DNA from 3 places in the Psychrobacillus sp. FSL K6-4046 genome. Region 2 is predicted to be linked to each of the others. Evidence: predicted binding sites of a transcription regulator. Region 2 holds the regulator's gene; each other region holds the start of a gene.
The links. Region 2 encodes Rex, which represses fermentation and respiration genes when NADH is low (regulators of the CRP and FNR family bind a similar motif). Its sites were predicted from a motif close to TTGTGAAATATTTCACAA; they were not measured.
Positions count from the first base shown of each region.

Region 1 (10,873 bases), 1.2 Mb from region 2:
TTTGTACTCGTTTAATATATAACCAATCCCATACTTGTTCCGCACGGAATTTTTTTTGACCATGTTCCATTAACCATTCTATTAATTGGTCTCTAGTTAGACCATAAATTGATTTTTTCATTATTTAGCCCCTCTTTTCTTACACATACAATTCGCCTATTATACACCAAATTCTCTTGCACGACAATTAATTATAAAGGAAAAATATTTAAAAAGATATCATTTAGTCTTTCCAATACTAACTTAAATACACTGGAAATTAAAGATATTAGTCCTATTTCCTTTTACTGACGAAAATAACATTCATTGAAAGGAATTATGATGAATAAGCTAATAGAACGTGTATAAAAGATTGGAGATATCGATTATGAAGTTCATGAAAAGAAAAAGAGCATTTTTTCATCCCGGCAAAGCATTTTTAAAAGTAATTGTATTCATTACTTTTTTTGCAGCATTTCTACCTACAGGGATTACCAATACGCAGATGAATGATACTTTTATAGGGACTACAATTAATACTTTTCAACACTCGATTGATAATCTCATGGTTGTCTCGTATGAGGTCAATGATACGATCATAGATGAAAATACGGGTCAAGCTGAATATTCCGTGCTTACTGCTTATACTCTATTTGGTATTCCATATGCTGAAGTAATTGCTACTGAAGAAAGCACCTATATTAATAAGAAGTATCTTTTTGTACGTTAAATATGAGTAGTTAAAGTTAAAAATGCAATAAAAAAACCGTGAAATCGGCAACTTGATTTCACGGTTTTTTAAGACATTTCTTCATTTTAGTTGTTTGCAGACCCCCCAGAAAGCGTCCGCTGTATCGGAAAACAACTCCAGGTGATTAGAATAGAATCCTCGAAACCTTACCAGGTAGTAAAATTTTTAAGGTTTATAATTGGCAGCCTAGCCTCATGTTTATTTTTATATTAGTTATGTAGATGTTTCTATTTCGTTCTCGCGAATCCAGTCACTATAGCTACCAACATATAATTTAACATCTTCATATCCAGCCTCTTTTAAGCTTGCATATAATGGAGCTGCAGTTACCCCACTTCCGCAGTACGCGATAACTGGCTTCTTTTTGTTCGTTAGATCACTTAACTTTGCAGTTAATGAGTCTTTGTCTAAAAAAGTACTACCCTGCTTTAATTGTTCCCAGTCATAATTAATTGCTGTGGGGATATGACCAGCTACCGGATCAATTGGCTCTATCTCGCCTCTGAATCGAGCAGCTGCACGTGCATCAATTAACTGACCTTCCTTGTTCCCTTTTACAACCTCACGGACATCGTCCATATTTAACAATATATTATCATTCCAACTAGGAACTACTTTCGTATTGTCGTAATAGGTTATTTTCTTAGTAATGGGAAGTGCTTGCTTTATTTCTTCAAAACCCTGACGTAAAACTTTAACATTCTTAAAGCCTGCCCACTCTAGTAAAAAATATGCTCTTAAAGAAAAAGGTACTGCTCCTTGATCGTATATAACTATTTGGTCATCCAATGATAGTCCTGCGCTCTGTATGAGTTCTGTCATTTTCTCTTTCGAAATCATTGGATGTCTACCATGAACATCCTCCATATTAGAAAGATCTTTTTCTAAGTCCCAGTAAACCGCACCTTCTACATGCCCATCTTGAAACAAATCAAATCCAGCCTTAGAATCAGCTAGGTTAAAGCGTGTATCGATAAACCTTGTAGTATTAGCATCAATATCAGTTAGATCGATAAAAACCTTAGTCACTAAGCATTACCTCCACCCTGAATTTTTTGATAAATATCTTTCCAGCGCTTCAACGTCTCTTCTTGCTCCAACAGTTTTCGCTCAGCAGCAAGCTGTTGTAATGATTCGTTCAGCCATTTTATACGAGCTCGCTCTATTTCTTGCTCAGCATAATGGATGAGCCATTCAACCAGTCTTTGTTTCTCTTGTTCGATATAGGCTGTTGCTTCTACTTTTGTTTCCTCAGATAGAGTATCCCTTAACTTTTCTTTTTCATTTTTCTCGAAGAAGGACTTAGCATTTTTAAAGTATGATTTTACGTGACTATATTTATCTTTGTCTTGGAAAGGACCTACAAACTCTAATAATTCATAGTCCTCACTTTCATGAGGGCTAAAAGTTAAGCTTCCATTCCAATCCTTTAAGATTCTCATTTCTTCCTTATCCAGCTGGGTTATTTGTCTCTGGATAAATTGAAGAACTCGGAAGTTGGTTACACGTAACTCCTGCTCCAAATCAAAACGAATCATTTGAAGAATATCTTTTAGAGCGATGTCTAAAGCAACGGAAGCGCTGTGATTAGAAAACAGGGAAGGATTATAAGCTTCCTTGAAAAATTCATTAAAGCGATAATACACACGTTGTAAAACATAAAAAAGTAGTGACTCTAATTCTTGCGTCGTATCCTTTGTTAAGGATATAGCGTTGTACTGTGTGTATCGTTCTCTTATTTTTTCTTCTTGATTAGTAAGCTCCGTCAGTCTTTCTTCTTTTCGAGCTAGATTAGCCTCGGTTTGTTGGATGAGAGATAACAATTTATTTTTCTGGCGATTCGATTCCTCTTCTAAAGCAATGACAGCAATTTGCTTAAGATCCTGCTCTAAGAATTGATGGAATGATTTTTCAAACTGCTCCATACCTTTATGCAGCTGCATCTTATTTTCTTTTTCTTGCAAAGCTTGAAGACTAGAGACACCAAACACTCGAGGGAAACGAATACCAAAACGCTGTAGCTCGTCCTTGACATATTGCTTTACTAAATCTGCCTCTTCCTCATTGCTTGCAAGGTCAATTGCATTCACTACAAAGAACATCTTGTCTAGCTCAAAAGAGTCCTTCACACGGCCAAGCTGGATTAAGAATTCTCTATCTGCTTTAGCAAAAGCATGGTTAAAGTACGTCACAAATAATACTGCATCTGCATTTCTGATATAGTCGAAAGCGACACCTGTGTGTCTAGCATTTATGGAGTCTGCTCCCGGAGTATCAACTAAAGTTACTCCTAATCTTGTTAACTCACAATCAAAATAGAAATCAATAAAATCTACGAAGCAGCTTTTAGATTCCTGCGCGACAAAAAGAGAAAATTCCTTTTCATCTACATTTAAAACTTCTCCCAGCTTGTCCTTTACAGCCGGGTATCCGATATAAAATGCGTTAATAAAGGATTTATGAACTTCCTCAGTAGAGGTCTCTTTTACTGCAGCTGGAGCTTTTTCGAAGGCTTCTTCTAAAGAAATAATAGTTATACCTAATTGTTCAAAGGCAAACTTAACATCCTCCAAAAGCTGCTCTTTCGTTTTCAAGCTAACATCAGCCGTATTATGCAAATGATTTTCAGTTACGGGATGTATTTTATTTATGGTTGCCGTAGTAGGGTTTGGTGATACAGGCAACACATTAGCTCCCATCAGCGCATTGGAAAAACTTGATTTTCCGGCACTAAAAGCTCCAAAAAGCGCAATGGTGAATTGCTGGTTTTCTACCCGCATTGCTTTCTTCTTAATAACGGAAGCAGCTTCCTGAAAGTCAGGTAGCTCTTTTAAGATCTCTCCAATTTTATTAGCACGGTGAATCATTTCATCAAATGCTAATATAGGAGCTTCCTCAGATTTCTCCTCTTCAGCAGCGACAGCATTAACTGCCTCTACTTCCTCTTCAGTTGTCTCTACATATTCCACAATAGATCGTTCGAACAATTGACGTTCCTCGTTCCACTCACTTAAAAGATTGATACTATCTTTTCGAATTTGAAGAGTAGGAGCTATTAATAACTTGTTAAGATCCTCTACCCTTTTCTCTATTTCCGACACTTTTAAAATAGCTTCTTGTTTTTCTCTTAAAGTATCAGTTTTCTTATTAAACTGCTCGTCTTCAGTAGAAGAATGCTCTTCAATGTATTGAATATTCTCTTCTTTCCAAGCTTCCGTTTCTTTTACAAAGTATCGGCTAACTGCATCGTTTACACGATTTGCGTAATTTAATATCGCATCACCTGTTGTACTAGCCCCATTATGCATCGTATCTACGATGATTTCGGCTGGCAAAGAAAATGACATATTATTTATTTCACTTGTCTTACTGTCATTTAATAAACCAACATCTTTTAGCATCCGCTTCATTAAGTTTTTAATATGTGCCGTAATATGAGTGGAAACAATTGTCTCTAGTAGCTCAATTGTCTCTTTTAACCTATTATTTCTTTCTTGTTCCGTCTTTTTCTTACTCGAGAAGAAGCCAACTTTGAAGTTATCCTGCCTGCTTTCCTCATAACTCTTTAGCTTCTCCCGAATTTCATACGTCATTATCGAGGCATTGCTTAAGATTTCTTTTCTATTAGATTCAAATACCTTTTTCCAAGCGTCGCTTTCTTGAAGCTTTTTTTGTTTTTCTGAGACTTCAAACTGATCTAAGATTTCTTCGACATTAATCCAATCTTCCTCAGTTAATAAATAACTTAGCTCATGCTGTAGACCTTTTTTTTCCTCTTCTAAAAATGCCAGATGCTCATCTTTTAGTTTATCTAATGTAGCTGTAGCTGATAGCAAAAAAAGTTCTTCTTTATGAAGGATGGAATCATTTACAATTTGTTTTACTTGCTCAAAGTCATTATGTAGCATCTCTTTGTTTTTTAAAGAGGTATAGTAAATATCTTTTGGTACAACATTCCAAGCGGTAAAAGCTGATGACACAGAATCTTTATAAGCAGTAAAAGACAACTCTTCTTCTCGGTGCTTATCAATCTGGTTAACGATTAAGTATATGTTTTCGTTGTAATGCAGCAATTGTTTCGTAAATTGAAAGTTCAATTCAGATTGTACATGGTTATAGTCCATCACATAAAAAACGATGTCTGCAAGATGGAGAGCCGACTCCGTAGACACTCGGTGAGCGTCATCTGTAGAATCAACACCGGGCGTATCCATAACGGTAATACCTTTCGGAAGCCCAGATGTTTTATGACCAATTTCTATTTGAGAAACCTTACTACCATCCTTTGAATATTTTTTTACATGCTGTATATCATATTCTCCTGAGAATTTAACAGGAGACTGATCAACAAAGTGGACAATCGCATAATTTTCATCTGCTTTATTTACAGTTACAATATTAGCCGACGTAGGAATGGGACTAGTCGGTAGCAGTTGTTCATTTACGAGCGCATTAATCATACTAGATTTACCTGCTGAGAAGTGACCAGCAAAAGCAATGGTAAATGTTTGTTTTTCTAATTTATCTGCAAATAGCTTTGACTTGGCATATCTTTCATTATCCTTGTTTTGCTTAAAGATAGCTGCAAGTAAAGCATTTTTTTGTTTAATATTCTGTAGTTCCTCTAATTGATCCATTTGAAATTTTTCCCCTTTTTATCTAATAAACAATATGTATATCATATCAGAAAATATAAAAAAAGATGACTTTATTGTCATAAAGTCATCACAGAAATTATTATTATTTTGATTGAGGTGTTATTGAACTTAATATATGTTTTGTGACTACGCTATAAATAACAACTGTTGAGCCAATTAAAATATATAACATGACTATCTCCCTCTCAACTGAACTTGATATTCATTCTCATTTAAATAATAACATAACAATTCACAAATGACTATAAAATATATTCTTTTTGACTAGATATTATGCTAAAATTGATTCAACTTTACTACTTGGAGGAAAAAGATGACTCTTTCTAGAAACATACAAACTATATTGAATGGGACGATTCAATCTATAAAAGCAGTCATCCCTTTAAACCTTAGTTACAAACCACCTACTCTCTTGTCTCAACCATATGAGGTAGTGGAAATGGCTGTACTGATCGGTATTGTAGGCGATATGAAAGCAAGAATTATAATAGATGCATCTTCTCATTATTTTTCATCTGTTGGTGCCTCTATGTTTGGTATGCCTTTAGAGGGAGAAATGCTTGAATCTTTTACAGGCGAACTAGGAAACATGATTGCAGGTAATTTATGTACGGTTGTTGCACAACAAGGATTAGAAATAGATATAACCCCTCCTACTGTAATTGTAGGACAAAGTAAGTTATATGGTTTCCAACAGGCTTTCTTTCTACCCGTAGAAGTGACTGACATAGGTCCCATGGCTATTATTCTGACTGTTGATGAAGATTAGATAGTTATACATAATTCTTAATACTTTGTACGCATCGAAGAGAATGGAAAAAAATCCTCCTTTAAGTTAAAAGTCCTGAAATTTTACAAATCGTAAAATTTTTAGGGCTTTTTTTGTTACATCATAGCAGTTGTTCAAGCGGATAGAGACAATAGTCTTTCCAATAATTATCCCTTAAAAATCGCTGTCATGCCCCATGATATAAGTGTTGCCCTCATTATCAAATTTTCTAAAACATAAAAGCTATATTTATGCGAATAAATTTATTAGCGCTTTATCGATGCTAAAGCTGTTCCCATTTATTGATTGGAGCGCCAGACGGCGACTCCTACGGGATGAGTGAGACAGATAAGACATCACAACCACGCGCGTAAGCGATGGGTGGTGGCTTATCGCTCACCCCGAGGAAAGCGTCCGGCTGGGGCGGAAATCAATTCTACTCTCTGATTTAAAGTTTGCTTTGCTTCATAAAATTAACCTTACTCTTTAACAAAGCCAACATAAAAATGCGTTAATCCTTCCATACACTTATATTTCCCCACTAAAAATTAATATATAACTTTTATCACAATTCCTATTTACTTTTTTGTTACTTTCAAATTATTTCACAGTATCTTCACATATAACCTTTGTATGTGTGATAAATATCACATCAACTTTGTTTTTTTAAATTTATGATGTACCTATAGAAAAAGAAGGAAAGTTTTGGAGGTGTAAGACAAATGTCCAAAAAACAAAATAAAGAACCAGAACTAAAAGGGACGCTCATTTCAGTTAGCGTTGTCGGTTTATTTATATTAGTCACTTGGTTTTTTGCATTCTATTTATTTATTGACAGATTTTAAACTAATGGAGGTTAAAGGTTATGCATATTCACAAGTATGAAAAATGGTGGATAACATTTGGAGTTAGTTCACTAGTTTTATTTTTAATAATAGTTGGTTTTAGCGCCTTCCACTATGGTTCACATCCACCAAGTGCAAAAGTATATATTGATCCTGAGCGAGTAGACGAGATTGCTCCATTCAATAACCCAGGAGTTCACAAAGTAGAAGGTAAAGAATGGGATTATGAGATAGTAGTAGTTGCATCCGCATTCTTTTATAACCCACAAGAATTTGAAGTTCCACTAGGTTCTACGGTTAAATTTATAGCAACAACGAAAGACGTTATACATGGCTTTCAGATAGTAGATACAAATATTAATATGATGCTTGAACCAGGTTACGTTTCAGAATATGTAACAACTGTAGATAAAGCTGGAGAGTATTTAGTTTTATGTAACGAATATTGCGGTGTAGGACACACGTCTATGACATCGAAGTTAAAGGTGGTTGAGTAACATGGCAACAATAACAGAAAAAGCCCAAAGCTTTGTGAAAGTTGACCGTCGTGATGGCAAGCTTGCAATGGCTCATATTCATGTAGCTTTTATTGCACTATTAATAGGAGGACTTTGCGGACTCTTACAAACCCTTGTACGTTCTGGGCAATTCACCCTTCCTTGGGGTATAGGTTACTATCAATTATTAACTGTTCATGGTGTTTTATTAGGACTTATTTTAACTACTTACTTTATATTTGGTTTTCAAATTGCTGCTGTTAGCCGTACTTCCGGCACATTAACAGATAAACAGAGAACACTAGGTTGGATTGGTTTTTGGACAATGACAACCGGCACTACTGCTGCTGCAGTAATGGTTTTATTAAACGAAGCATCTGTGTTGTATACTTTTTATGCACCACTTCAAGCGCATTGGATTTTCTATGTTGGGATGGCATTAGTTGTAGTAGGCTCATGGATTGGCGGAGCTGGCTTGATCATGAAATATATGGAATGGCGTAAAGCAAATCCAAAGCAACCTAGCCCATTATTAACTTTTATGGTTATTGTAAATTTAACTATGTGGATTATTTGTTCACTTGGTGTAGCAGTTGAGGTAGTATTCCAATTAATCCCCTGGTCTTTAGGCTGGGTAGATAAAATCGATGTTTTACTCTCTCGTACACTTTTCTGGTATTTCGGTCACCCATTAGTATACTTCTGGTTATTACCAGCGTATATGGTTTGGTATGTGATCATCCCGAAAATTATTGGAGGTAAAATTTATTCGGACGCACTAGCAAGATTATCCTTTATGCTTTTCTTAATCTTCTCTATCCCAGTTGGATTCCATCATCAATTGACAGAGCCAGGTATTGATTCATTTTGGAAGTACTTGCAAGTTGTTTTAACAATGATGGTAGTTATACCTTCCCTTCTGACTGCTTTCTCTATGTTTGCTTCATTTGAGATTCGTGGAAGACAGCTTGGAGGAAAAGGCGTATTTGGCTGGTTTAAAAAGCTACCTTGGAAGGATGCGCGATTCCTAGTACCATTTATCGGAATGGCTGCCTTCATCCCTGCTGGGGCTGGTGGTATTATCAATGCATCTAACCAAATGAACCAAGTAGTACATAATACTATCTGGGTTACAGGTCATTTCCATCTTACTTTAGCAACAACTGTCGTTTTAACATTCTTTGGAGCAGCCTATTGGTTAATCCCCCACCTTACTGGTAGAGTGTTGACTAAACAAATGAATAAGCTAGCTATTATACAAGGTATTGTTTGGGCAGTAGGTATGTCCATTATGTCTGGAGCAATGCATATTGCTGGATTATTGGGAGCCCCCCGCCGATCAGATTTCTCAACCTATGGTGAATCTGCCCAGGCAGCCGAGTGGGTTCCCTACCAAATCGCACAAGCAGTTGGCGGTACAATTTTATTCATCGGTATCATCTTAGTCTTATATATAGTAGCTCAATTAGTATGGTTTGCTCCTAAAGGTGATACAGAATTTCCAATTGGAGAAGTATCCGAAAATGCAGAAAAAACACCGATGGCACTCGAAAACTGGAAAATATGGTTAACGATTTGTATTTTCTTAATTTTATTTGCTTATACGGTTCCGGTGTTTGATATGATTCAAAATGCTCCTCCAGGTTCAAAAGGTTATAAATTCTGGTAACTATAATTCTTTTAAGTATATACGAAGGAAGAGAGACTGTTCATATAAACAGTCTCTCTTTTTGTTTTTATAATCTTGCACTTGTTGATCGTCTCGTCGTTTACAAACTTTAGCAGTTTCTATGTATGGACAAGGCGTTAGAGGGACTACCCGTAAAAGCCAAATTTCTGACTTTTAGAGCACTCCCTTTTAAAAATGTATATATCATTATACATATTTAAGCACACGCCCACCCAAATAGGGCTTTGTCTATTATTTAAATTTTTACCCCTCTGACCGTACTCTTACTTGTCTAATTTGTAGTACTTTTAAAGTTAGGTCTACTACCATTTTCTCTGTAAGCGTATCAAAAGTATCGCGCATATCCACTAAACACGGAGAGTAGTCAAGCTCGAAAAACTCAGCTCTCACCAATTCACAATAAGGCTGCTCATTATAGAAAGTACTGTTTTCAAAGAAATACTTATCTAAACGAGGCATTTCACTGTTTTTCGGATTAATGAAACGGGATTGACTTTCAGAAGATTTAGTAATGATAGGGTATAGAATAAAATCAGACCCATTTAGGTCAGCAAAGCCTGTGAAAGGTACGGAAGCAATACGATCGTAAATTACACCGTTACAATCATCAGTTGCGTATTCGATGTCCTTTCTAATAAATCCTTCAACAAATAATTTAGCTCTAGTAACTCTGCGAGAGCCATCGCAAGAATCCATCGGATCAAACCTTACCGGTACAAGCTTACATTGTGTCAAGAATACATCCTTGTGTACTCTTTTGATTTCGCTTGCAGGTGGATCTAATAATATATCTGCTTCTACTACTATTTGAATTGTAGTTTCCGCCAATACAGCTGGCACCTTAATAATCGGGTAAAAATTATCGGGTACTACGCAAGGATCAACAGGTTCATCCTGTAATTGTGGTAGAGACCTTGCATTATCTACCGGACATGGGTAAACATTGGACAAATCGCCATTGTTTAAACCGTTCTCTTCATTCATTTAAAATTTCCTCCATTCATTTTTTGCGAAATTAATTCATTTCTGTTTTAAGTTATGTAAAATCACCGATGGATGTATAAGCAATAGACACAGAAACGTAAATTATGTCGATATTATTTATCTATTTAACTGTTTAAATAACTCTTCTGTGTAATATAGCTTAGAGATTTCCTCATACTATTCACAACCAATAATTTAAATTTTACTAGCTCTATCAAATTCATAATCGCCATTCTCTTGATGGGGCTAGGAACCGTATATAGCAGTAATCCCACTGGACTCGTCGCCTACAGCTTAAAGGAATTAATAATCAGCAATTAAATAAGCCATCACCAACGAACTCATTCGTTAGAGATGGCTACATTAAAAAAGGTACTTGCACTAACAAAATTACAGTACAAGTGGAGTTTATTTTTTTGTGAATGGATAATACACTTTCTGAACTTGTAAAAGCTGCAAAACTAATTCAATTACAGCATTTTGTTGCACTTTAGGCGATTCAGACGGTAAATCTTTTTTCCTTAGCTTTTCCTCGCTTTCCGACAACACCGTATATTCAATTCTTTGTATAATAGTCCCTTCTATTAACAGCTTTCCTCTCGTTGCCTGTTGAACACCTTCTTCGTTGGATTGCTCGAAAGAGGAAGGTATGAATTTACAAGAAGCCAATTGAATATCCTTTGATAATTCTTTAATATTA
Region 1 is NZ_CP152020.1:2,130,314-2,141,186, forward strand. It holds gene rlmN (23S rRNA (adenine(2503)-C(2))-methyltransferase RlmN) at 1-121, opposite strand, end outside; gene MKY09_RS10530 (hypothetical protein) at 368-709, shown strand; gene MKY09_RS10535 (sulfurtransferase) at 944-1,759, opposite strand; gene MKY09_RS10540 (dynamin family protein) at 1,759-5,367, opposite strand; gene MKY09_RS10545 (chemotaxis protein CheX) at 5,702-6,157, shown strand; gene MKY09_RS10550 (cytochrome c oxidase subunit 2A) at 6,880-7,002, shown strand; gene MKY09_RS10555 (cytochrome B5) at 7,023-7,499, shown strand; gene MKY09_RS10560 (b(o/a)3-type cytochrome-c oxidase subunit 1) at 7,501-9,168, shown strand; gene MKY09_RS10565 (CsxC family protein) at 9,433-10,173, opposite strand; gene MKY09_RS10570 (hypothetical protein) at 10,582-10,873, opposite strand, start outside.
Region 1: the regulator Rex is predicted to act here: its motif matches at 6,793-6,810, upstream of MKY09_RS10550 (cytochrome c oxidase subunit 2A).

Region 2 (10,873 bases):
ATGGGATACGATTAAAATGGCTCCACTATAGTTTTTCAAATAGTTTTCTAAGAAGCTGAGTGTTTGGATATCCAAATGGTTTGTAGGCTCATCGAGTATGAGTAAATCGGGCTTACTTAATAGCATTTTAGCTAAAGCTAGGCGCGTTTTTTGTCCGCCAGATAAGGCTTGTACAGGCTTGTCATAGTCGTCCGGGAAAAACTGCATCCCATGTAAGATAGAGCGGATGTCAGATTCAAAGCGATAGCCACCAGCCTCGTTAAATGCAAGCTGTAACTCGTCATATGTAGCAGCTACTTTAGCGTAGGCTTCTGAATCCTCATAGACAGCAGGGTCAGCCATTTGGGCTTCTAATGAACGTAATTCTTTTTCGGAGTCTATTAAATGACTGAAGATGGATTTCATTTCCTCCCAAATGGTCAGCTTGGATTCTAAACCGGCATGCTGTTCTAAGTAGCCTAGTCTAATATTTTTTGGCAGGATAATGTCACCGGAATCATAGGACATTTCTCCAGCAATTATTTTAAGTAAGGTAGATTTCCCAGCACCGTTACGACCGACTAGTGCAACTCGGTCACGGTCTTGAACCTCTAGCTTTACGTTTGTTAATATATCTTCCCCGTTAAAGGATTTAGTTACTTGGTTTACTTGTAAAACGATCACGATTATTTGCACCTCAATTCTATCCTAAGTGTAATAGATAGGACTTGTCGTTGCAACGTTCTCCCTTTACAATGAAAGAAAGGTAACGTGAAAAAATGAATTTGCCTTATACATTAGGAGGATACTTATGAAACGTGATGTACCTCGCATTCCTCAAGCGACGATGAAACGACTTCCTTTATATTATAGATTTTTGCAAAGCTTTCACAATGCAGAGCATAAACGTATTTCATCCCAACAGCTAAGTGAAGCGATGAAAATCGACTCGGCAACCATCCGGAGAGACTTTTCTCATTTTGGTGCATTAGGTAAAAAAGGCTATGGCTACGATGTACCCCATCTACTAGAGTTTTTCAGAAAAACATTAGATCAAGACGAAGCCGCGAAGGTTGCATTGATAGGTGTTGGTAGCTTAGGGACAGCATTTGTAAAATATAATTTCCAAAAAAATCATAATACTAGAATAGTAGTCGCATTTGATACGAAGGCACCACTCGAAGGAACCATTATTAGCGATATCCCAGTTTTTCATTCCAGTGTGATGCTAGAAAAACTGAAGGAATACGGAATTGAATTAGTCATTTTCACTCTTCCAAGCCGTTCTGCCCAAGAGGTGGCCAACCTCCTAGTTGGATCAGATGTAAAAGGGATTTTAAATTTCACCCCTGTTCCAATCAGCACACCGGATGAGATTCGCGTACATACGATTGACCTTTCGGTTGAACTTCAAACACTAATCTATATGATTCGAAACGATATATAGAAAAGCGAAGGCGCCTGTCACTGCCCCGACAGGCAAATGGGAAAATGCGAGGAGGCAGCTCCTCAGCCACCGGAGTATTTACCCATTTGACCCCGAGGGGCAAGGCGCCGGAGCTGGACACCAAGAAAAGCAAGGCGCCTGTCACTGCCCCGACAGGCAAATGGGAAAAAGCGAGGAAGCAGTTCCTCAGCCACCGAAGTTTTTTCCCACAAAAATATCTAAGAAATAAGCCTTCGACTATAATTTAGTCGAAGGCTTATTCGTATATTCTCTAGCAAGAAGGGAATAAATGACAAGGTCGATATAGCGTCCCTTTTCAAATTCATGTTCCCTTAGAACACCATCTCTGTGAAAGCCTAGCTTACTTACTAGGTGAAGGGAGGCATCGTTTTCTGACGTGATTTGAGCTTCAATTTTGTTTACATTTAACTCTGAAAAGGCAAAGTGAATAACAGCCTTTAGTGTCTCTGTCATAATTCCCTTTCCCCATGATTCAGGGGAGAGGTCATAGCCTATTTCTATCCGATTGTGTTCAACCTCATAGTTTAAATAGCCACACGTACCAATCACTTTTTTGTTTACCTTCTCTTCTATTACCCAACGCAAACCAGTTTGCTCCAAAAATATTTTCTCGTACCAACTAATCTCGCCTTTTGCATCTTCAATAGAAGTAAACGGATCGAGTGGCATATGCTCTACAACATTTTCATTGGCATACAATTCTAGAATGTCGTCGGAGTCTTGTTCGGTTGCTTTTCGAAGAATAAGTCTTTCTGTTTCTATTATAGGAAGCTTCGTAAATGAAAAAGTCATAGTGATTCCTCCTTATTGCAACATTTCTGCTAATCTTTCAAAGAAGTTAATGATTTCTTCATTATATAGTTGTGCAATTACTACGAATCCGTTTAAAAGCATATGGGCAATAATAGAAGTAATGATTCGTTTTGTCTTATAATAAATGAATGCGAATATAAAACCAGACACAGCATATATTAGTATGTGCGTAAACTCAAAATGGATGACTGCAAAGGACAGTGAGCTTATAAGTGCTGCTACAAAGAAGTTTGTTTTAGGTAATAATGTTCCGAAAATGATACGACGGAAGATGAGCTCTTCTAAGATTGGGGCAAAGAATACGATAGAGAAAAAAACAAAGGGCACCGAACTAGCTAGTTCCATGAAATCTTGTGTATTTTCAGAACCGGGCTCGATTCCAAAAAATTTAATCTCTATATTAGCAGCAAGGGCCTGGCCGTACAAAACCATTATGAATCCCAAAACTCCCCAGGCAACTGATTTGAGTGTGCTCGAAGCTTGTCCCTTTAAAGGTCGGATAAAGCTCTTGTCTTTTCGGATGATAAGTAAAGTGATGATTGTTGCAGTCCCCATTCCGATGAAAGTCCACCAGCCGTTAGCCAGTAACATAGGATTTTCCAGGTTATAGTATTTAAAAACCATAAATAGCAGAGAAGCAAAGATGATTCCGGAGAGCTGCATGACACAGTAGGTGATTAATATGTATAAGGCTGTTTGTTGTTTTTTCATCTAAATATCCTTTCCGTCTTCTATAAAGATTCTATTGCATAGCATACTGGTAATTATTATATGTGCTAGCCTTATTGTAATGGAAAACTAAAATAAAATCGCTTGTTAGCTATTTTATTCTTGGACAGTTTTAGTATTGAAAAGGGACTTGCTTTCGCACAAAGGCAAGGTGAAATACTCATGATCTAAGAGGAGAAAGAAGATAATAAAATTTTAAAAAAAGTTTAGGTTCTGACTTGCAAAATTTCCATAGTTTAATTATTATTATAAGTGTGTTAGCACTCAAAGTGTGTGAGTGCTAATAAATATTAAATTCAACTTATTTTAGGGAGGTAGTTTCACTTGTTAAGACCATTAGGTGATCGTATTGTAATCGAATTAATCGAAGCTGAGGAAAAAACAGCATCTGGCATCGTACTTCCAGACTCTGCTAAAGAGAAACCACAAGAAGGTAAAGTCGTTGCAGTAGGTACTGGACGAGTACTAGAAAACGGAAACCGCGTTGAATTAGACGTAACAGAAGGGGACCGTATTATCTTCTCTAAATATGCTGGAACTGAAGTAAAATATGAAGGCCACGACTATTTAATCTTACGCGAAAGCGATATTCTTGCTGTAATCGGCTAATAAAAGAAATTAAAAAGAACAATTAGGAGGGCATAATAACATGGCAAAAGAAATTAAATTTAGTGAAGACGCTCGTAGTGCAATGCTGCGTGGAGTAGATAAATTAGCAGACGCTGTTAAAGTAACATTAGGGCCAAAAGGTCGTAACGTAGTATTAGAGAAAAAATTTGGTTCTCCACTTATTACAAATGATGGTGTAACAATCGCAAAAGATATCGAGCTTGAGGATGCTTTTGAAAACATGGGTGCAAAATTAGTAGCTGAGGTTGCTTCTAAAACAAATGACATCGCTGGTGATGGTACAACAACTGCGACAGTTCTTGCACAATCTATGATCCGTGAAGGACTTAAAAACGTAACAGCTGGTGCTAACCCAGTTGGTATCCGTAAAGGAATCGACTTTGCTGTAGCTGCTGCTGTAACAGAGCTTAAAGCAATCTCTAAACAAATCGAAGGTAAAGATTCAATCGCTCAAGTAGCTGCTATTTCTTCTGGTGATGAAGAAGTTGGTGAATTAATCGCTGAGGCAATGGAGCGCGTTGGTAACGACGGAGTAATTACAATCGAAGAATCTAAAGGATTCACAACAGAGCTTGATGTGGTAGAAGGTATGCAATTCGACCGCGGATATGCATCTCCATACATGGTAACGGATTCAGATAAAATGGAAGCTAACTTAGACAACCCATATATCTTAATCACAGACAAAAAAATCTCAAGCATTCAAGAAATCTTACCAGTGCTAGAGCAAGTAGTTCAACAAGGTAAACCACTTTTACTAATCGCTGAGGATGTAGAAGGGGAAGCGTTAGCTACTCTAGTAGTAAACAAATTACGTGGTACATTCAATGCAGTAGCTGTTAAAGCTCCTGGATTCGGTGACCGTCGTAAAGCTATGCTTGAAGACATCGCTATTCTAACTGGTGCAGAAGTAATCACAGAAGACTTAGGCTTAGACTTAAAATCTGCGAACATCACTCAATTAGGACGCGCTTCTAAAGTAGTAGTAACAAAAGATAACACAACAATCGTAGAAGGTAACGGAGATACGAAAAACATCTCTAGCCGTGTTGCTCAAATCCGTGGCCAATTAGAAGAAACAACTTCTGAATTCGATAAAGAAAAACTTCAAGAACGTCTTGCTAAGCTTGCTGGTGGAGTAGCTGTCGTGAAAGTTGGAGCAGCTACAGAAACTGAGCTAAAAGAACGCAAACTTCGTATTGAAGATGCACTAAACGCAACTCGCGCAGCTGTAGAAGAAGGTATCGTATCTGGTGGTGGTACTGCACTAGTAAACGTATACAACAAAGTAGCTGAGCTTGCAGAAACAAAAGAGGGCGACGTAGCAACTGGTATCCGTATCGTTCTTCGTTCATTAGAAGAACCAGTTCGTCAAATCGCTAACAACGCTGGTTTAGAAGGATCTATCGTTGTAGATCGCCTAAAACGCGAAGATATCGGCATGGGCTTCAACGCAGCAACTGGCGAATGGGTTAACATGATCGAAGCAGGTATCGTAGACCCAACTAAAGTTACTCGTTCAGCTCTTCAAAACGCTGCATCTGTAGCTTCTCTATTCTTAACTACAGAAGCAGTAGTAGCAGACATTCCAGAACCAGCAGGAGCAGGCGGCATGGGTATGCCTGACATGGGCGGAATGGGCGGCATGATGTAATAAGCCTTGTTAACCCATGATTCATAAGGGTTACGATGTGAAGTGAAGTTTAGAGATTAACATATAGGATCGTTTAAAAATAGAAGCTTCTCAGTAGTTGTAATAACTAGTGGGAAGCTTTTTTTATTTCTTGCTACTTTTTCCTTCATTTGTAGAGAGTACGTTAATTAGCTGATAAAAGGAATTGAAATTTAATCAAATAGTTTAAACAAAAGAAAAAAGGGCACTTAAAGTAGTAAGGAAACAAATTTCAAAAAACAGACAGGAGGAATAATGGATGACACAATTTGCTACGTATAACAACGAACTGACTAATACCGAGGAAGAGAAAAATGGAAAGCTTATAAAGGGCTTGGTAGTGGGGGCTGTTATCGGCGCGGCTATTGCAATGCTTGATTCCAATACACGAAACAAAGTAACATCCACAACCAAAAACGTGAAAGACTCAACATTGGATATGTATAGCCAAGTTAGAAACAATCCAGGAGAAGTGAAAAACGATCTACAAGAGCGACTGAAATCTGCCTCTACGGTTCTGAAAGACGCAATAAACGACGCACAATCTCTATATGAAAAAGTGAACGAGAACATTCTTGCACCAGTTAGTCAAGTAAAGGAAGATTCAAGTGGGATTATTTCAAGTGCTAAAGAGATCACGTCTGATATAAAAGAAATAAGTGGAAAAGTGAAAGAAGCGGGAGAAGAAGTGGTAGATGGCAGTAATGGAAACAATCACACTAAAATTTAATATCTAAACTAAAACAGCACTTACTTTATTCTGCTAGAGTAAGTGCTGTTTTATTAATTAATAGCTGGTATCAGAATTTCAACAGTAGAATCTGGATCATTCACATTACCATTGAATACATATACAGGCTGATAATAACCTTTAGTATCATAAGTTATAGTCTATGCGAACATCCGTTATCGTTAACTTATCTCCTTTTTGTAGAGGATTGAATAAGCTAAACTCCCCATTTAGTAATGCCTTATATGCTTCCTGTTGGGATATAACTTCCTTCTCCCTAACCAATTTATTATCACTCACGTCATAAATGATGCTATCAGGAGTTTGTTTATCAGAAAGGTTAACTACGATAAATCCTTGAGAAAAATCCTCACATGTAGATTGTACATTCTCTCGCTTTTCTAAATCCCAACGAATGGTACGTTCATCTTGCTTCTGATAGGTAGCATTACTAGGGAATAAACCTTCATTTTCTAACCAATCTTCCATAGACCGTTTTTGCTGTTCTATGTCTACTTTTGGAACCTCTTCGCTATAAGCATCAGATGAAAAGGACCATGAACCATTGGACATGAAATAAGTTAAGTAATAGAATTCACCTTCCTCATCTATCAGCTGTAGCTGGCGATTTTCCCCTTCCATTCGTATACCACCGTGCTGTTGTAAAGCAAATTGATCGGAGATGGATTGTGAGACTGTTTTAAAATTATTAATATCTCTAACATCTGAATTGTGGTACATACAAGCATTAGTCGATTTGTTAGATAGCTGTGTCTCTAGTTGCACATCAATTTGCTCCATACTTTGTTTTTGTACAGGCTTAAATGCCAGGTTTCCAAACTCTTGTGCATTATATACAACACTTGCTATACCGAATAACAGAACAAAAATTAGTGGAATAGCAAATGCTTTTACAATTGGAGCTAGTTTTAACTTTCGTTGCTCGATGCTTGTCATGATGGCCATTACTAAAAAGTAACCTGCTAGACTTCCGATTGTATTATGCAGAAGGTCGTCAAATTCAAAGATCCCTTTACCAGAAATGTACTGGAATATTTCTATACAAAGAGTAAATACAATCGAAATAATGAATACTCTCCAGAACCGTTTCATTTTTGGATGGATCAACGGCAATAAAACACCTAATGGAACAAACATTAACATATTAAAGAGGATTAACTGTAATTCAGGCATGGACCATTTGTTCCAGGCATTCACATAGCTACTGAACAGACTAGGATTAAATTGGCCAGTAAACATTGCAGGCCTACTTAAAGTAGTGATCCCTAATACGACGGTTCCCCAGCAAATCAGTAAAGGGATTAAAATAAATTTGGACAGACGTATTAGTTTTTTCCCCAGATAAACCTTTTTAAAAAGGAAAAACCCAATGATTAAGGCAATGAAAATAAAAATAGAATATTTTACATACGGCAAAAGACCAGACACTATACTTATTAAATCCATGAGAACGTAACCTCCTAAAATTAATTGGTAAGTTTATGGTAACCAATAAATCTTAAGGGGATATTAGGATAAATCTTAAGGTTTTATGAGTATTGAAATATAAGGAATTCTCAAATTACGTGATACAAATCTGGATGTCTATTTAAATATTTCTAGCTTATTTGTCATTTTTCGTTCATATATGCTCCTATAGCTCTGAAAAGATAAAGGTAGGGACTCTGCCGTAAATAGATCTTCATAAAAGGTAGAGGGATTATTTGATCCATTATCGTCGTTGTTTTTTTCTATAAGACCCCATATTTTTGGAGAGAGAGAAGATACTTTAGGTAATGCAGGAGATAGTGTTGTTTTTAAAGGGATAAATTCCGTATGGGCAGCATCATATTTCTTAAATTTAGGGTTAATGCGTATAAAGTCCTCCTCCGAGTTAAAAACGATGTTTGTTTTAAGTACCTCTTTATTATTCTCCATTAATTTATTATATGTTATATCGTACTCAGATCCGGAATCATCGTTTTTCCACGCGATAAATTGGACTGCTCGCGGTAGGTCTATAAATACATTGTTTTGAAAGGTAGGGTTAAGGGCGCCACTAGCCATAATTCCTCTATTCGAGTTGTATTCACCTGGGTCAACATTTTTGATGATATTATATTCTATTGTTGAGTTGCTCCAGTTCATGACGCGTATGGCATCCTGACGCATTTTTTCTATTTTATTATTTCTAATAACAATATTATCGTGATATTTACCACCCGAATATTTATGAGTACCGATTGCCCGGTCTAAGTCATAGAAGACATTGTCCTCTATTAGCATATTGGTGTTTGGTGTCTTGTCGAATTTACTCCATTTAGAGCTCCAGCCATTCGTCAGCTTGTCAGGGGTATCGATATTAATGGCTTCTTTTATTTCAGTTGGAGAGGCTTTTGAATTCATAAACTTGTTGTTGGATATAACAGCGTTCCTTGTGGCATCAATTTCGATGAAATGACCAGAATACATGTTAGTAAAATGGATATTCTCAATTTTAATGTTTTTATTATGTCCTGCAATAATAGCAATTGCATCCTTATCAAAATTTAAATCCATGGTCGCTGTTCCTGCTCCAATGAACGAGATATTTTTTTCACCTTCGTGCTTACCATAGACACCTTCCTCTTTTCCTAATGAAGGTCGGATAAGATGGAAAAGTGATTTATCGGCATCGAGCTCAGAGGTGCCAGTTTTATCACTATTAACAAGCTTTGCGCCATCTTCTAATTTAACCGTTACATTAGAAGGGACAAAAAGTACATTGGATACTGTGTAAGTGCCTTTTTCTATGATGAGTGTCCCACCGTTTATTTTTTCAAGCTGTTCCAGATAGGAACGTAGTAAATAATAATGTTTCGTATGAGAATTGTATGTAGAATAGCTCTCGAACTTATGATTGTATGTATCGCTGGATGGGGTAATCGTATATGTTTCTGCCTTAGCTTCAATAGGACCTGTAGGAAAGACAACCCATAGTGCCCAAATGACTAAGGTCAGTAAAAGTTTTTGCATGATTTCTTTCTTCCTCCTGGCAACTGCTTATAGTCTAGTCTTTGAATTTTTCTAGATTACTAGACTCTATAAAGTATTTACCCGAAATAAGAAATAATAATCAGAGAGTCATTTTAGCGAAGTGAATTGCACGTGGGAAGGGGAACAAAACAACACGGATATTTTTCATCTGGGAGAAGTATATTTATTAGGTGAAGGAAATAAGGAGTATGTATAAAGTGATGAGCTGGGAAGTGAAATTCCTAGCTCATTTTTTTCTTCGGTATTTTAGGAGAGCGTTTTAGTCATTATTAAATCTATCTGTTCTTCATCACCCATATAAAAGGAGTGATCGCTGGTTTGAACAAACCCCATGTTCTTATAGAAAACAATTGCATTTTCATTCTTCTCCCATACACCTAACCAAATTTTCTTTTTATCGCTTTCCATTGCGATTTCTATCGCCTTGTTGAGGAGAAGTTTTCCAAGTCCTAGCTTTTGAAACTTATTCTTTACATATATCCTCTCTATTTCAAGTGATTCCTCATCCATCTTTTCAGACTGTGCCTCATCAACATTGACCTTTAAGTAACCGGCAACTTCATTGTTATGATAAACAAAAAAGAATTGCGAGGAAATATTGGATAATTCTTTTTCTAATTGTGTTAAATTAAATGCTCGTTCTAAATAAGTATTCATATTTTCAGGTGAATTTTGATGCTTAAATGTCTCATCAAATGTTTCATAACTAATTTCTTGAAGCGTATGCAAATCTTCAAAGGTACATTTTTTAAGAGTTAAAGTCATTTATATATATCTCTCCTTTAAGTTCATTTGAATAAAGCTGTTTGTTTAACATTAGTGTAGCATCCCTAAGACGCTTCAGAAATAGTAAATACTCTTTTGGGAGGGGGGGATGACTTATCCTTATCCTACGAAAAGTGTGAGATAGAGACAAAATCAATTAAAAAGCCTTCAAGCAAAGAAAGCTTGAAGGCTGTTGACATGATTAATTTTTTGAGTTGATCGTCTGTTTTTTCCCTTTGATAAAGAACGATAAAATCAAACCAACTACTGCTAATGCAATAGCATATTTGAAAGACGTTTGCACGCCATAGATAAATGAATCGATGGAAGGAATAGTAGTACCTTCTTCCTTCATGAATGAAGTTTGAGCAGTGGACATGATTGTAATTGCGACTGCTGTACCGATTGCACCAGATACCTGCTGAAGCGTGTTCATTAATGCAGTGCCATCTGGATATAAATGACGTGGTAATTGGTTTAAGCCATTTGTTTGAGCCGGAGCCATAACAAGCGATACACCAATCATCATAACACTATGAAGCACGATTATCGTAAGTTGAGAAGTTTGTTGGTCAATTTGCATAAAGAATACGAACGCAATACCGATTAAAATAAATCCTGGCATTACAAGAACCTTTGCACCATAGTCGTCAAATAGCTTTCCGACAATAGGTGAGAAAATACCGTTAATAACACCACCAGGCAATAGAACAAGTCCTGCTGTGAATGTTGCTAAAGCTAAGCCTGTTTGTAGGTAAAGCGGAAGCAAGATCATGGTAGAAAGAATACACATAAAGGCGATAAATACCGCGATTAGGCCAAGTACAAACATAGGATATTTTAGTACTGCTAGATTGATCATTGGTTTTTCCATGTTCAGCTGGCGCCAAGTGAATAGAGCTAGACCGATTATACCTGCAGCTAATGCAACAATTACAATAGTACTCCCCCAGCCATTTTCTCCTGCCACACTGAAGCCATACACAATTCCTCCGAATCCAATACTGGAGAAGAGAACAGATAGTACATCAATCTTTGGATGAGTTAGTTC
Region 2 is NZ_CP152020.1:3,335,656-3,346,528, reverse strand. It holds gene MKY09_RS16410 (ABC-F family ATP-binding cassette domain-containing protein) at 1-663, opposite strand, end outside; gene MKY09_RS16405 (redox-sensing transcriptional repressor Rex) at 791-1,426, shown strand; gene MKY09_RS16400 (GNAT family protein) at 1,664-2,239, opposite strand; gene MKY09_RS16395 (type II CAAX endopeptidase family protein) at 2,252-2,971, opposite strand; gene groES (co-chaperone GroES) at 3,314-3,598, shown strand; gene groL (chaperonin GroEL) at 3,639-5,273, shown strand; gene MKY09_RS16380 (YtxH domain-containing protein) at 5,551-6,021, shown strand; gene MKY09_RS16375 (VanZ family protein) at 6,169-7,488, opposite strand; gene MKY09_RS16370 (right-handed parallel beta-helix repeat-containing protein) at 7,627-9,036, opposite strand; gene MKY09_RS16365 (GNAT family N-acetyltransferase) at 9,304-9,822, opposite strand; gene MKY09_RS16360 (DHA2 family efflux MFS transporter permease subunit) at 10,025-10,873, opposite strand, start outside.

Region 3 (10,873 bases), 110 kb from region 2:
GCATGACCAAAAAATATTTAGTGTTAGCTCTTTTGATTTTGGCGTTAGTTATAACGGGATGTACTCCGAATCAAAAAAACGATACAGAAGTTGTGCAAAATACGGAGGAAGAAGCGAAAACAGTCGTGATTCCAAGCATTCAGCTGGATGAAACCTATTATCGTACTTTGATGCCGTATGAAGAGAGTGCAAGCAGAGGATTAGTTGTCTCAAATCTTAATACGAAATACGACATGAAAGAAGTAGAATTAGGTCTATTTCGAATTTCTCAAACAGAATTTTCACCAGATAAGTATATGTTCCAAGAAGGACAATACTTAAAAGGAGATACTTTAAAATCTTGGCTTGCAAGAGAGGGACAAACAAAGGATGGGTTAAATCCGAATGCAGAGGGTCTAACAGGGGAAGAAAAAGCATTAAAAGCACCTGTTTACATTACACATATTGTCGAACAAAACTATCTAGAGGTCGTAGATAATAAAGCTAGACTAGCGGGTGTATCTGTAGGTCTTTCCTTAAATTCAATTTATTATTATACAAAGGAAGAATATGGGGCAGAATATGAACAAGCCTTAACAGATGAGCAAATCAAGCAAAATGGGGAAAGAATAGCTAAAGAAGTTGTAAGTCGTATGAGGAAAATTGCTGGCTTAGAAGAGGTACCTATTGTTGTAGGTTTATTTAAACAAAATAGTAATAATGCTATTGTTCCAGGTACTTATTTTGAATACGGTGTTGCTTCTAAAGGAGGGAATTTGTCTGATTGGAAGCCTATCAATGAAGAATATATTATGTTCCCGTCTTCCGATGCTGAAAAAAAATATCGTGACTTAAATACAATCTTTAGTAACTTTAAGAGGGATGTGGAAGAGTATTTCTCTAATTATACTAGTGTTATTGGCACAGGATACTTTAAGGACGAGCAACTACAGAAGCTAACTATTGAAATACCAATACAGTTTTTTGGTTCTGCAGAGTTAATTGGATTTACACAGCAGCTTGCGGGATATATGAAAGCCAATTTCCCTGCTTCGATGAATGTAGAAATTCAAGTGAACTCATTGGATGGTGCTGAGGCATTGCTAGTTAAAGAGGCTGGTGAAGAGGACGCATTTGTTCACATTTATAACCATTAAGGAAACGATGCGTACTCTGTTCAACTAGTGTGAAAAATGATATGATTATTGTTATGGTTTATTGAATTCGGAGGTGTAAAAATTGGCGAATATTTCAAAAGAAGAAGTAAAACATGTTGCGCATTTAGCTAGACTTGCTATTACTGAAGAAGAAGCGGAGATGTTTGCAGAGCAACTAGCTGCAATTACTAAGTTTGCAGATGAGCTGAACGAATTAGACACTACTGATGTAGCTCCAACTACTCATGTATTACCATTAGTGAATGTGCTTCGTGAGGACAAATCAGTACCTGGCTTAGAACGTGAGAAAATGATGAAAAATGTTAAAGAAGAAGAAGCAGGACAAGTAAAAGTACCAACTATTATCGAATAAGAAAAAGTTAGGAGGGCATCTGATGACATTATTCAAACATTCAGCAGTAGAACTTCAAGATTTGATCAAAAAGAAAGAAGTATCTATTGAAGAGCTAACTGCTGAATCCTATAAAAGAATTAATAAAGTGGACGGAGAAGTTCAAGCTTTTCTAGCGTTAAATGAAGAGCAAGCAACTGCTCAAGCAAAAGAAATGGATCAAGTTCCTTTCGAGGAAAGAGGCCCCCTTTTCGGAATGCCAATCGGAGTAAAAGACAATATCGTAACAGAAGGTATTGAAACTACTTGTGCAAGTAAAATTTTAGAAGGCTTTAACCCTATTTATGATGCAACTGTTGTACATAAACTACGTGATGCTGGATTAATAACAATTGGTAAGTTAAACATGGATGAGTTCGCAATGGGCTCTTCGAATGAAAACTCTGCCTTTAAAAACACAAGAAATCCTTGGAATTTAAATCATGTACCTGGTGGATCTTCAGGTGGTTCGGCTGCAGCTGTAGCAGCAGGAGAGGTACCATTTTCATTAGGATCTGATACTGGTGGATCTATTCGTCAGCCAGCTTCATTCTGTGGAGTGGTTGGGATGAAGCCAACATACGGCCGAGTATCACGTTTTGGATTAGTGGCATTTGCTTCTTCTTTGGATCAAATCGGACCTGTTACACGTAATGTAGAGGACAATGCCTTTTTACTAGAGGCTATTTCTGGTTTAGATGCAAGTGACTCTACTTCTGCAAATGTGGAAGTACCAAGCTTTACTAAATCATTAACAGGTGACATTAAAGGACTTCGTATTGCTGTTCCTAAAGAATATTTAGGACAAGGTGTCGGAGAAGCATCTAAGCAATCTGTACTTGACGCTCTAAAAGTTTTAGAATCACTTGGAGCAACATGGGAAGAAGTATCGTTACCACATTCTAAGTACGCTTTAGCAGCTTACTATTTATTGTCTTCTTCAGAAGCTTCCTCTAACTTAGCTCGTTTTGATGGAATTCGTTATGGCTTCCGTGCAGACAACGTAGAAAACTTAATGGAGCTTTATAAAGAAACTCGTGCACAAGGCTTTGGTGATGAAGTAAAACGTCGTATCATGCTAGGAACTTATTCACTTAGCGCTGGTTCTTATGACGCTTACTACAGAAAAGCACAGCAAGTACGTACTTTGATCAAGCAAGACTTTGACAATGTATTTGATAAATACGATGTTATCATTGGACCAACGACACCAACTCCAGCATTTAAAATTGGGGAAAATGTTAAGGATCCATTAACGATGTATGCCAATGATATTTTAACAATTCCAGTAAACCTTGCTGGCGTCCCTGGAATTTCTATTCCTTGCGGATTCTCAGACGGTCTACCACTAGGATTACAAATTATCGGTAAATACTTTGATGAAGCAACTATCTATCGTGTGGCACATGCTTATGAGCAAGCAACAAGCTTCCATAAACAAACTCCGCAAATATGGGAGGGAGCAAAATAATGAATTTTGAAACGATTATTGGATTAGAGATTCATGTAGAGTTAAAAACAGACTCTAAAATGTTCTCACCAGCACCAGCTCACTTTGGAGCAGAACCAAATACAAATACACATGTAATTGACCTAGGTTACCCTGGAGTATTACCTGTTGTAAATAAAACAGCAGTTGAGTGGGGTATGAGAGCCGCTCTTGCACTTAATATGGACATTGCACCTATAACTAAATTCGACCGTAAAAATTACTTCTATCCGGATAATCCAAAGGCTTACCAAATCTCTCAATTTGACAAGCCAATCGGTGAAAATGGTTGGGTAGAAATTGAAGTGGGCGGAGAAAAGAAACGTATTGGTATTACTCGTCTTCACTTGGAAGAAGATGCAGGAAAGCTTACACATACAAGCAATGGATACTCTCTTGTTGACTTCAACCGTCAAGGTACTCCTTTGATTGAAATCGTATCAGAGCCAGACATCCGCACTCCTGAGGAAGCTTATGCTTATCTTGAAAAGGTTAAATCTATCATCCAATACACAGGAGTTTCTGACTGTAAAATGGAGGAAGGTTCCCTTCGTTGTGATGCGAACATTTCCTTACGTCCATATGGTCAAGAAAAATTCGGTACGAAAACAGAGCTTAAAAACTTAAACTCCTTCAACTTTGTTCGTCGTGGTCTTGAGCATGAACAAATTCGTCAAGCAGAGGTTCTATTATCAGGTGGGGTAATTCCACAAGAAACTCGTCGCTATGATGAGTCAACTGGTAAAACTCTTTTAATGCGTGTTAAAGAAGGAGCGGATGATTACCGTTACTTCCCAGAGCCAGACTTAGTGCAAATTGTCATTGATGATGCTTGGAGAGAACGAGTTCGCTCTGAAATTCCTGAGCTTCCAGATGCACGTAAAGTTCGTTATATCGAGGAGCTAGGCTTACCTGCATACGATGCAATGGTACTTACTTTAACAAAAGAAATGTCAGATTTCTTCGAGGAAACTATCGCCCTTGGTGCAGATGCTAAGCTAGCATCTAACTGGTTAATGGGTGAGGTATCTGCTTATCTAAATGCAGATCAAAAAGAATTGAAGGATATCAAGCTTTCTCCTTCTAATCTTGCTGGCATGATTAAGCTAATATCAGATGGTACCATTTCTTCTAAAATCGCGAAGAAAGTATTTAAAGAGCTTGCGGATAACGGCGGAGATGCTGCTGATGTAGTAAAAGCTAAAGGCTTAGTACAAATTTCAGACGAAGGCGCTTTACGTGAAATCGTAACGGCTACTTTAGATGCTAACCCACAATCGATTGAAGACTTTAAAAATGGTAAAGATCGTGCCATCGGCTTCCTAGTAGGACAAATTATGAAAGCAACAAAAGGTCAAGCGAATCCACCTCTTGTTAACAAAATCCTAAACGAAGAAATCGTGAAACGATAAAAATAACATGACTGGGACAAAACCTCCCATCGAAAAATAAAAGGCTCCTAAAATTTTACGAATAGTAAAATTTAGGAGCCTTTGTTTTCTTCTACAGTGGACACTTTCCGGGGGACGGCCTCAGCCTTCAACCCCAGGAGTCTCGCCATACTCCAAACAACCATCAATAAGCCTTAGAATAGCTAGATACAATAAGAAATGTGAAATAACCTAGCTATTCACTTTTTTTATTTGGTGTAATAAGTTATGTCTTAGTCATTTTTTTAAAACTGATCTAACAAAGTTGTAAATACTTTTAATTTTAATGATGCTATCATGAGATATATGAAAAGGGGGATTAGTATGGAGCTTTGTTTTATCGGCGGGGGACATGTGTTAAAAGGTGAGCTTAATGATGTTTTTGAAGAATTAGAGTGTAAAATAAGTCCGAGTACGAAAGTGCTGGTCGTGCCCTTTGCAACCGATGAATCTAGATATGAAAGTTGGATGGAAAGCCTGCAGCAGGCGTTTACACGTATTCCAAACGTGACGCTTGGTTTATTGCATGAAAAGCTACCAAAAGAAGACATGATTAATATGATGGAAGAGTATGATGTTCTTTATATTATAGGAGGAAAACCTGAGCGTTTACTTCAGGTTATTTTGGATAAAGAGCTGACTGCAGCAATTAGTAGTTTTCCAGGCTTAATGATTGGCTATAGCGCAGGTGCATTAGCTTTTTGCACAGACTGCATATTAACAAAGGATGAAGACTACCCCGACACAATTATTTTGCAGGGATTAGGATTAGTCGATTTTAGTGTAGAGGTTCACTATCGCCCAGAATCAGATGATGAGCTGCTGACTCTTTCTAAGGATAGACCAATCTATGCCCTACCAGACGGCAGTGCAATCTTCTATAAAAATGACAACATACATACGAGAATAAATGAAGTCATTACCTTTAAGAACGGGACTAAGAAAAACTGTCTCAGCCAGTGAGGGCGGCATGGACTCGGACCGACCGATTATAAGAGAAAATCGACCGATTTTTAGCCAGAACTGACCGATTATTGCATATAACCGTCCGATTATAAAAAAACACCCCTGCAGACAGGCTAGTGCAGGGGTGTTTCTATCCTTAACCGGTGAACACTTGGTCATTTGGATATTTATATTTAACCTTTTTCGGTTTAGTTAAGATGAAAAATAACGTGAGTGGTCCAATTCTACCTAAGAACATCAACACACAAATGAATACCTTGCCTAACTCTGAAAGCTGAGAGGTGATGCCCATTGAGATACCAACAGTTCCGAATGCGGAAAACACCTCAAATAGCAAAGGGAGCAGAGGAAGCTGCTCTGTTATAGTTAAAGCAAAAGCAAATATAAAAACGGTTGCTAAGCTAACTGTGCTAATAACGAGAGACCTGATAATTATTTCTCGTGAGATGGACCTTTTAAATAGCACTGGGTCCTCCTGCTGACGGAAAAATGCAAACGTTGCTGCTATGATGACAATAAAGGTAGTAAGCTTTATGCCAGAAGCCGTAGAGGCACTACCTGCACCGATAAACATGAGAAGCATTGTGAATAATAGAGATGGGTCCTCCATTTGGCCATAATCGATCATATTAAAGCCTGCCGTTCTTGGAGTTACTGCATTAAAGTAGGAGGTCATCATCTTCTCGAAGATTCCCATTTTGCCAATTGTATCATTATTATTAAACTCTAAGATTAAAAGAATAAGTGTAGCTATTGCATTTATTATTAATGTGCCCACGATCATAAGCTTGGTATGTAGTGACCATGCACGAAATTTATTTTTGCGAGAGATATCTATTACTACGACAAATCCAATTCCTCCAATGATTATTAGACTAGTAACAATCAATATAACTAGAGGATCACTAGTGAAGCCCATTAAATTGTCCGAAAACAAAGAGAAGCCTGCATTATTAAAAGCAGAAATTACGTGAAACAAACTATAATATAATGCATCTCCAAAGCCAAACCTTGGTATCCAGTGGAGTGTTAAGAAGACGATAGCAATACTCTCTGTAATAAGAACAAATAAGAGAATATGCTTAGCTAGCTTGACGATACCTCCAATAGAAGGCTGATTAAAAGACTCCTGCAAATAAATTCGGTGCTGCAAACCAATTTTTTTGCGAAGAAGAATAAGTATAGCGACTGCAAACGTCATTAACCCAATACCACCACATTGAATTAAGACTAGTAATATAATTTCCCCAAACATGGTTAGAGTACTACCAGGATCAAAAACACTGAGACCTGTAACCGTGGTAGCTGATGTAACTAGAAAGAATGCATCTACCCAGGAAATCGGAGTTGTCGTAGCAAAAGGAAGCTTCATCAAAACTGTTCCTAGAAAAATTAAGGTGGCAAAGCTACTTGCAATCACAACAGGCGGTGAAAAAGAGAGCTTTTTCTCCATTGGGACACTTCCTTTTATTGGATGTAAAATAATAACTACTTTAATCCTGAACAGGTCGCCTGTCAACAACTTGTTTGAAACAAGTGGCTAAAGAAAGTATACTTAAGGAAAAAGGGGGATTTTTCATTGAAAACTGAACAACAATATTTTGAAGAAGCTAAAACCTTAGAGCAGTATATGAATGATATGACTACCAAAAAAGAGGAATCCTTTCGTATATACGACCAGTTTCAAGTTCCAGCGGATGATGAATTCATTGAGATATTAAAAACAGAAAAGCCGCATATATTAGTTATTACAGAAGACTGGTGCGGTGATGCCATGATGAATAATGCTATCGTACGAAAGATTGCAGAAGCTGGAAATTTGGACATTCGCACTGTCTACCGCGATGAGAATCTAGAGCTGATGGACCAGTACTTAACAAATGGAGGGCGCTCCATTCCAGTTTATTTATTGCTAAGTCAGGACGGAGAAGTAATTTCTAAATGGGGTCCTCGTGCTGAAATGGTCCAAAAATTTGTGATGGAAGGAAGAGCCAAGTTTCCTGATAAGGAAGATCCGGCATTCGAAGACATCCAAAAGAAATTTTATGAGCAAATGACACAGGAATTTATAGCAAACAAAGAGTTTCACTTGGCAGTTTACGAAGAAATCCGCAGTAGCTGGCTGCCTATTCTTCAAAAATAAGCGAACCGCATATTTAAGGGAGTCGGCTTTAGTCGGCTCTTTCATATGTTAGGAACTTTTTGTGAGGAAATAGAGTCTTTATAATGAAGAAATTGTAAAGTAGAAAGGAAATCCGTATGAAGCGTGCAAGAATTATCTACAATCCTACCTCAGGGAGAGAATTATTTAAGAAACATCTTCCAGAAGTTTTGGAGGCTTTAGAAATAGCTGGATATGAGACGTCCTGCCATGCAACGACTGGTGAAGGAGATGCAATTAGTGCAGCAAAAAAAGCGGTAGAAAATAATTTTGATATAATTATTGCCGCTGGGGGAGACGGAACACTGAACGAGGTTGTTGCTGGTGTAAGTGAATTTGAAAATCGCCCAAAAATTGGTCTCATTCCAATGGGAACGACAAATGATTTTGCTCGAGCAGTTCATATTCCTCGGGATATTAAACGCGCAGTAGATATTATCGTACAGGGTGATACTATTCCAGTGGACGTTGGTCAAGTAAACGACCGTTATTTTATTAACATTGCTGGCGGAGGAAGAATTACAGAGCTTACTTATGAGGTTCCTAGTAAATTAAAGACAATGCTTGGACAACTAGCCTATTACTTAAAAGGAATTGAAATGCTTCCATCGATTAATGCCACGAAGGTTCGAATTGAATATGATGGGGAAGTATTCGAAGATGAAGCGATGATGTTCCTTGTGGGTCTAACCAACTCTGTAGGCGGCTTCGAGAAGCTTGCTCCAAATTCAAGTATTAATGACGGGAACTTCTCGTTGCTTATCTTAAAGAAAGTAAATATTGCAGAGTTTATAAGACTTGCCACTTTAGCTATTCGTGGAGAACATTTAGAAGATCCTCATGTCATTTATAAAAAAGCCCAGCACATTAAAGTGACCTCTGAAGATAAGGTTCTCTTAAATCTGGATGGAGAGTATGGGGGAACTATTCCTGCCACTTTCCAAAACCTATATAGACATATAGATGTCTTTGTTCCAATCGATGAGATTCGTGAGCAAGATAGACCATAAAATGAAGCGGTTTTGACAAAACTCTCCTCAACATAATAAGGCCTCGGAAATTTTACGATTTAGTAAAGTTTTTGGGGCTTTTATTCTAATTATCTGTAGTGTTCTTCGTAACTGCGTACGCTTTTTCAGGAGCACTTCTCCATATCTCTTCCTATAATCCTGCGGTGCTTTCGGAGGTGCTGGTCTCCTAGGAGAGTTGCCATCTCCATAAGCTAGCTTTATAAAGTAGTGAAAACGTGAAATCCAACTGCTGATTTCACGTTTTTTATTTACAGCTATGCTAAAAAAGCCAGTTTAAGAAGGAACTATTCGATTGTACAAAAATGGAGAAAAATTATTCAGGGATTGGCTCTTTTATTTTTGGTGTCCTTCGTTATCTTTTATTTTGTTCGTTCGTATTGGATTGATATGCAAATAGAAAAAAGTAGGTTATAAACAGATCTATTTGGAAGAACGGTATCCTGGAGAATACCTCACGGTAGAACGGCTATGAATGCTTGTGGAGTACTTCTGAATTACAAAATGATTCTAATAACCTTATGCATTTAGAAGTTTTAGAAGACTAATCAGTGTTTATTATGAATGCGATTTTCTCTTATTGAAGTGAACATTAGTCTGTCTTATTTTCTTGTCTATTGCAAAAAGATTTTTATTTTTTGACTTTCCTCTCTAAAAGGTTATGAATCCAATAATATTGGGAATAATTTAATAATAAATCTGGGCAACATAAAGGAGGAATGGTTAGTGTATAAGAGACAAGAGAGATACTTAATGTGGCTCGCCTTTGTAGTGGCAGGTATTATGATACTATCTATTGCTGGAAGAATTTTTGGAGGGTGAGGAGAGTCAAGTATGGGAAATGCTGATTCAGTTTTCTATAGTCGTGTCTTAACGGAGTTAACCTTATCTTTTCATATTATTTATGCGACAATCGGTGTTGGAGTTCCACTAATGATTATGATTGCTCAGTGGGTTGGTATAAAAAAGAATGATGAACATTACATATTACTAGCAAGGCGCTGGGCAAGGGGATTTGTTATTACGGTTGCCGTCGGTGTAGTAACTGGAACAGCAATTGGAATGCAGCTTTCCTTATTATGGCCGAATTTTATGGAGTTAGCCGGCAATGTGATTGCCCTACCCTTGTTTATGGAGACCTTTGCTTTCTTCTTTGAGGCTATTTTTCTTGGAATTTATCTTTACACTTGGGATCGTTTTGAAAATCAGAAGAAGCATTTATTATTGCTTATACCAGTTGCAGTAGGGGCTTCCTTTTCCGCAGTGTTTATCACGATCGTAAATTCTTTTATGAATTCACCGCAAGGATTTGACATGGTAAATGGGCAAATGGTGAACATTAATCCAATCCTAGCAATGTTTAACCCTGCGATGCCTACGAAGGTAGCCCATGTAGTGGTAACCGCATATATGACATCTGCTTTTGTACTGGCTTCCATTGCAGCCTTCCGTTTGTTAAAGGGTTCTAATCATGTTTATCATAAAAAAGCTTTGTATTTAACTGTAAAATTAGGATTAATCTTTTCAATTGCAACTGCTATTATAGGCGACTTTTCCGGAAAATATTTAGCGGAGTATCAGCCGGAAAAACTAGCAGCTGCCGAATGGCATTTTGAGACACAGGAAAATGCTGAACTTGTTTTGTTTGGAATATTAGATGATGGGGAAGTGAAATATGCTATTAAGGTACCTTATGCCTTGAGTATATTAGCTTACTCTAACCCAACTGCAGAGGTTATTGGATTGGATCAGTTCCCAGTGGATGAAAGACCTCCACTTTATATCCATTATCTTTTTAATATTATGGTAGTAATTGGGATGGGTCTGGCAGCTCTCTCCGCATTTTATTGGTTAGGTAAACGTTTAAAGTGGTCCTTTGTAGATTCTAGGTTGTTTCGATGGCTTCTCGTCTTAGGAGGACCTGCTGCTATTATTGCAATTGAGGCAGGTTGGTGGCTAGCGGAGGTAGGAAGGCAGCCTTGGATATTAAGAGGAATCATGAGGGTGGAGGATGCAGCAACAACAAGTGGGCAGGTAGATTTTATGTTAGTTCTGTTTGCTGGCCTTTACTTAGTTCTTGGAGTTGGAAGTGTTGTAGTACTTACTCGGATGTTCCGTAGAAATCCTGTTGAACAGGAGATAGAGGATAGAAAATCAGATAAAGGCGGTGATATTACATGAGTTTAGAGATTATTGGTCTCACCGTTCTATGGGCTTTTCTATTTGGCTATGTAATAGTAGGCTCCATTGATTTTGGTGCCGGCTTCTTTAA
Region 3 is NZ_CP152020.1:3,221,476-3,232,348, reverse strand. It holds gene MKY09_RS15915 (CamS family sex pheromone protein) at 3-1,136, shown strand; gene gatC (Asp-tRNA(Asn)/Glu-tRNA(Gln) amidotransferase subunit GatC) at 1,219-1,509, shown strand; gene gatA (Asp-tRNA(Asn)/Glu-tRNA(Gln) amidotransferase subunit GatA) at 1,532-2,998, shown strand; gene gatB (Asp-tRNA(Asn)/Glu-tRNA(Gln) amidotransferase subunit GatB) at 2,998-4,428, shown strand; gene MKY09_RS15895 (Type 1 glutamine amidotransferase-like domain-containing protein) at 4,771-5,409, shown strand; gene MKY09_RS15890 (TrkH family potassium uptake protein) at 5,549-6,865, opposite strand; gene MKY09_RS15885 (thioredoxin family protein) at 6,992-7,555, shown strand; gene MKY09_RS15880 (diacylglycerol kinase) at 7,672-8,583, shown strand; gene MKY09_RS15875 (cytochrome ubiquinol oxidase subunit I) at 9,436-10,782, shown strand; gene MKY09_RS15870 (cytochrome d ubiquinol oxidase subunit II) at 10,779-10,873, shown strand, end outside.
Region 3: the regulator Rex is predicted to act here: its motif matches at 9,278-9,295, upstream of MKY09_RS15875 (cytochrome ubiquinol oxidase subunit I).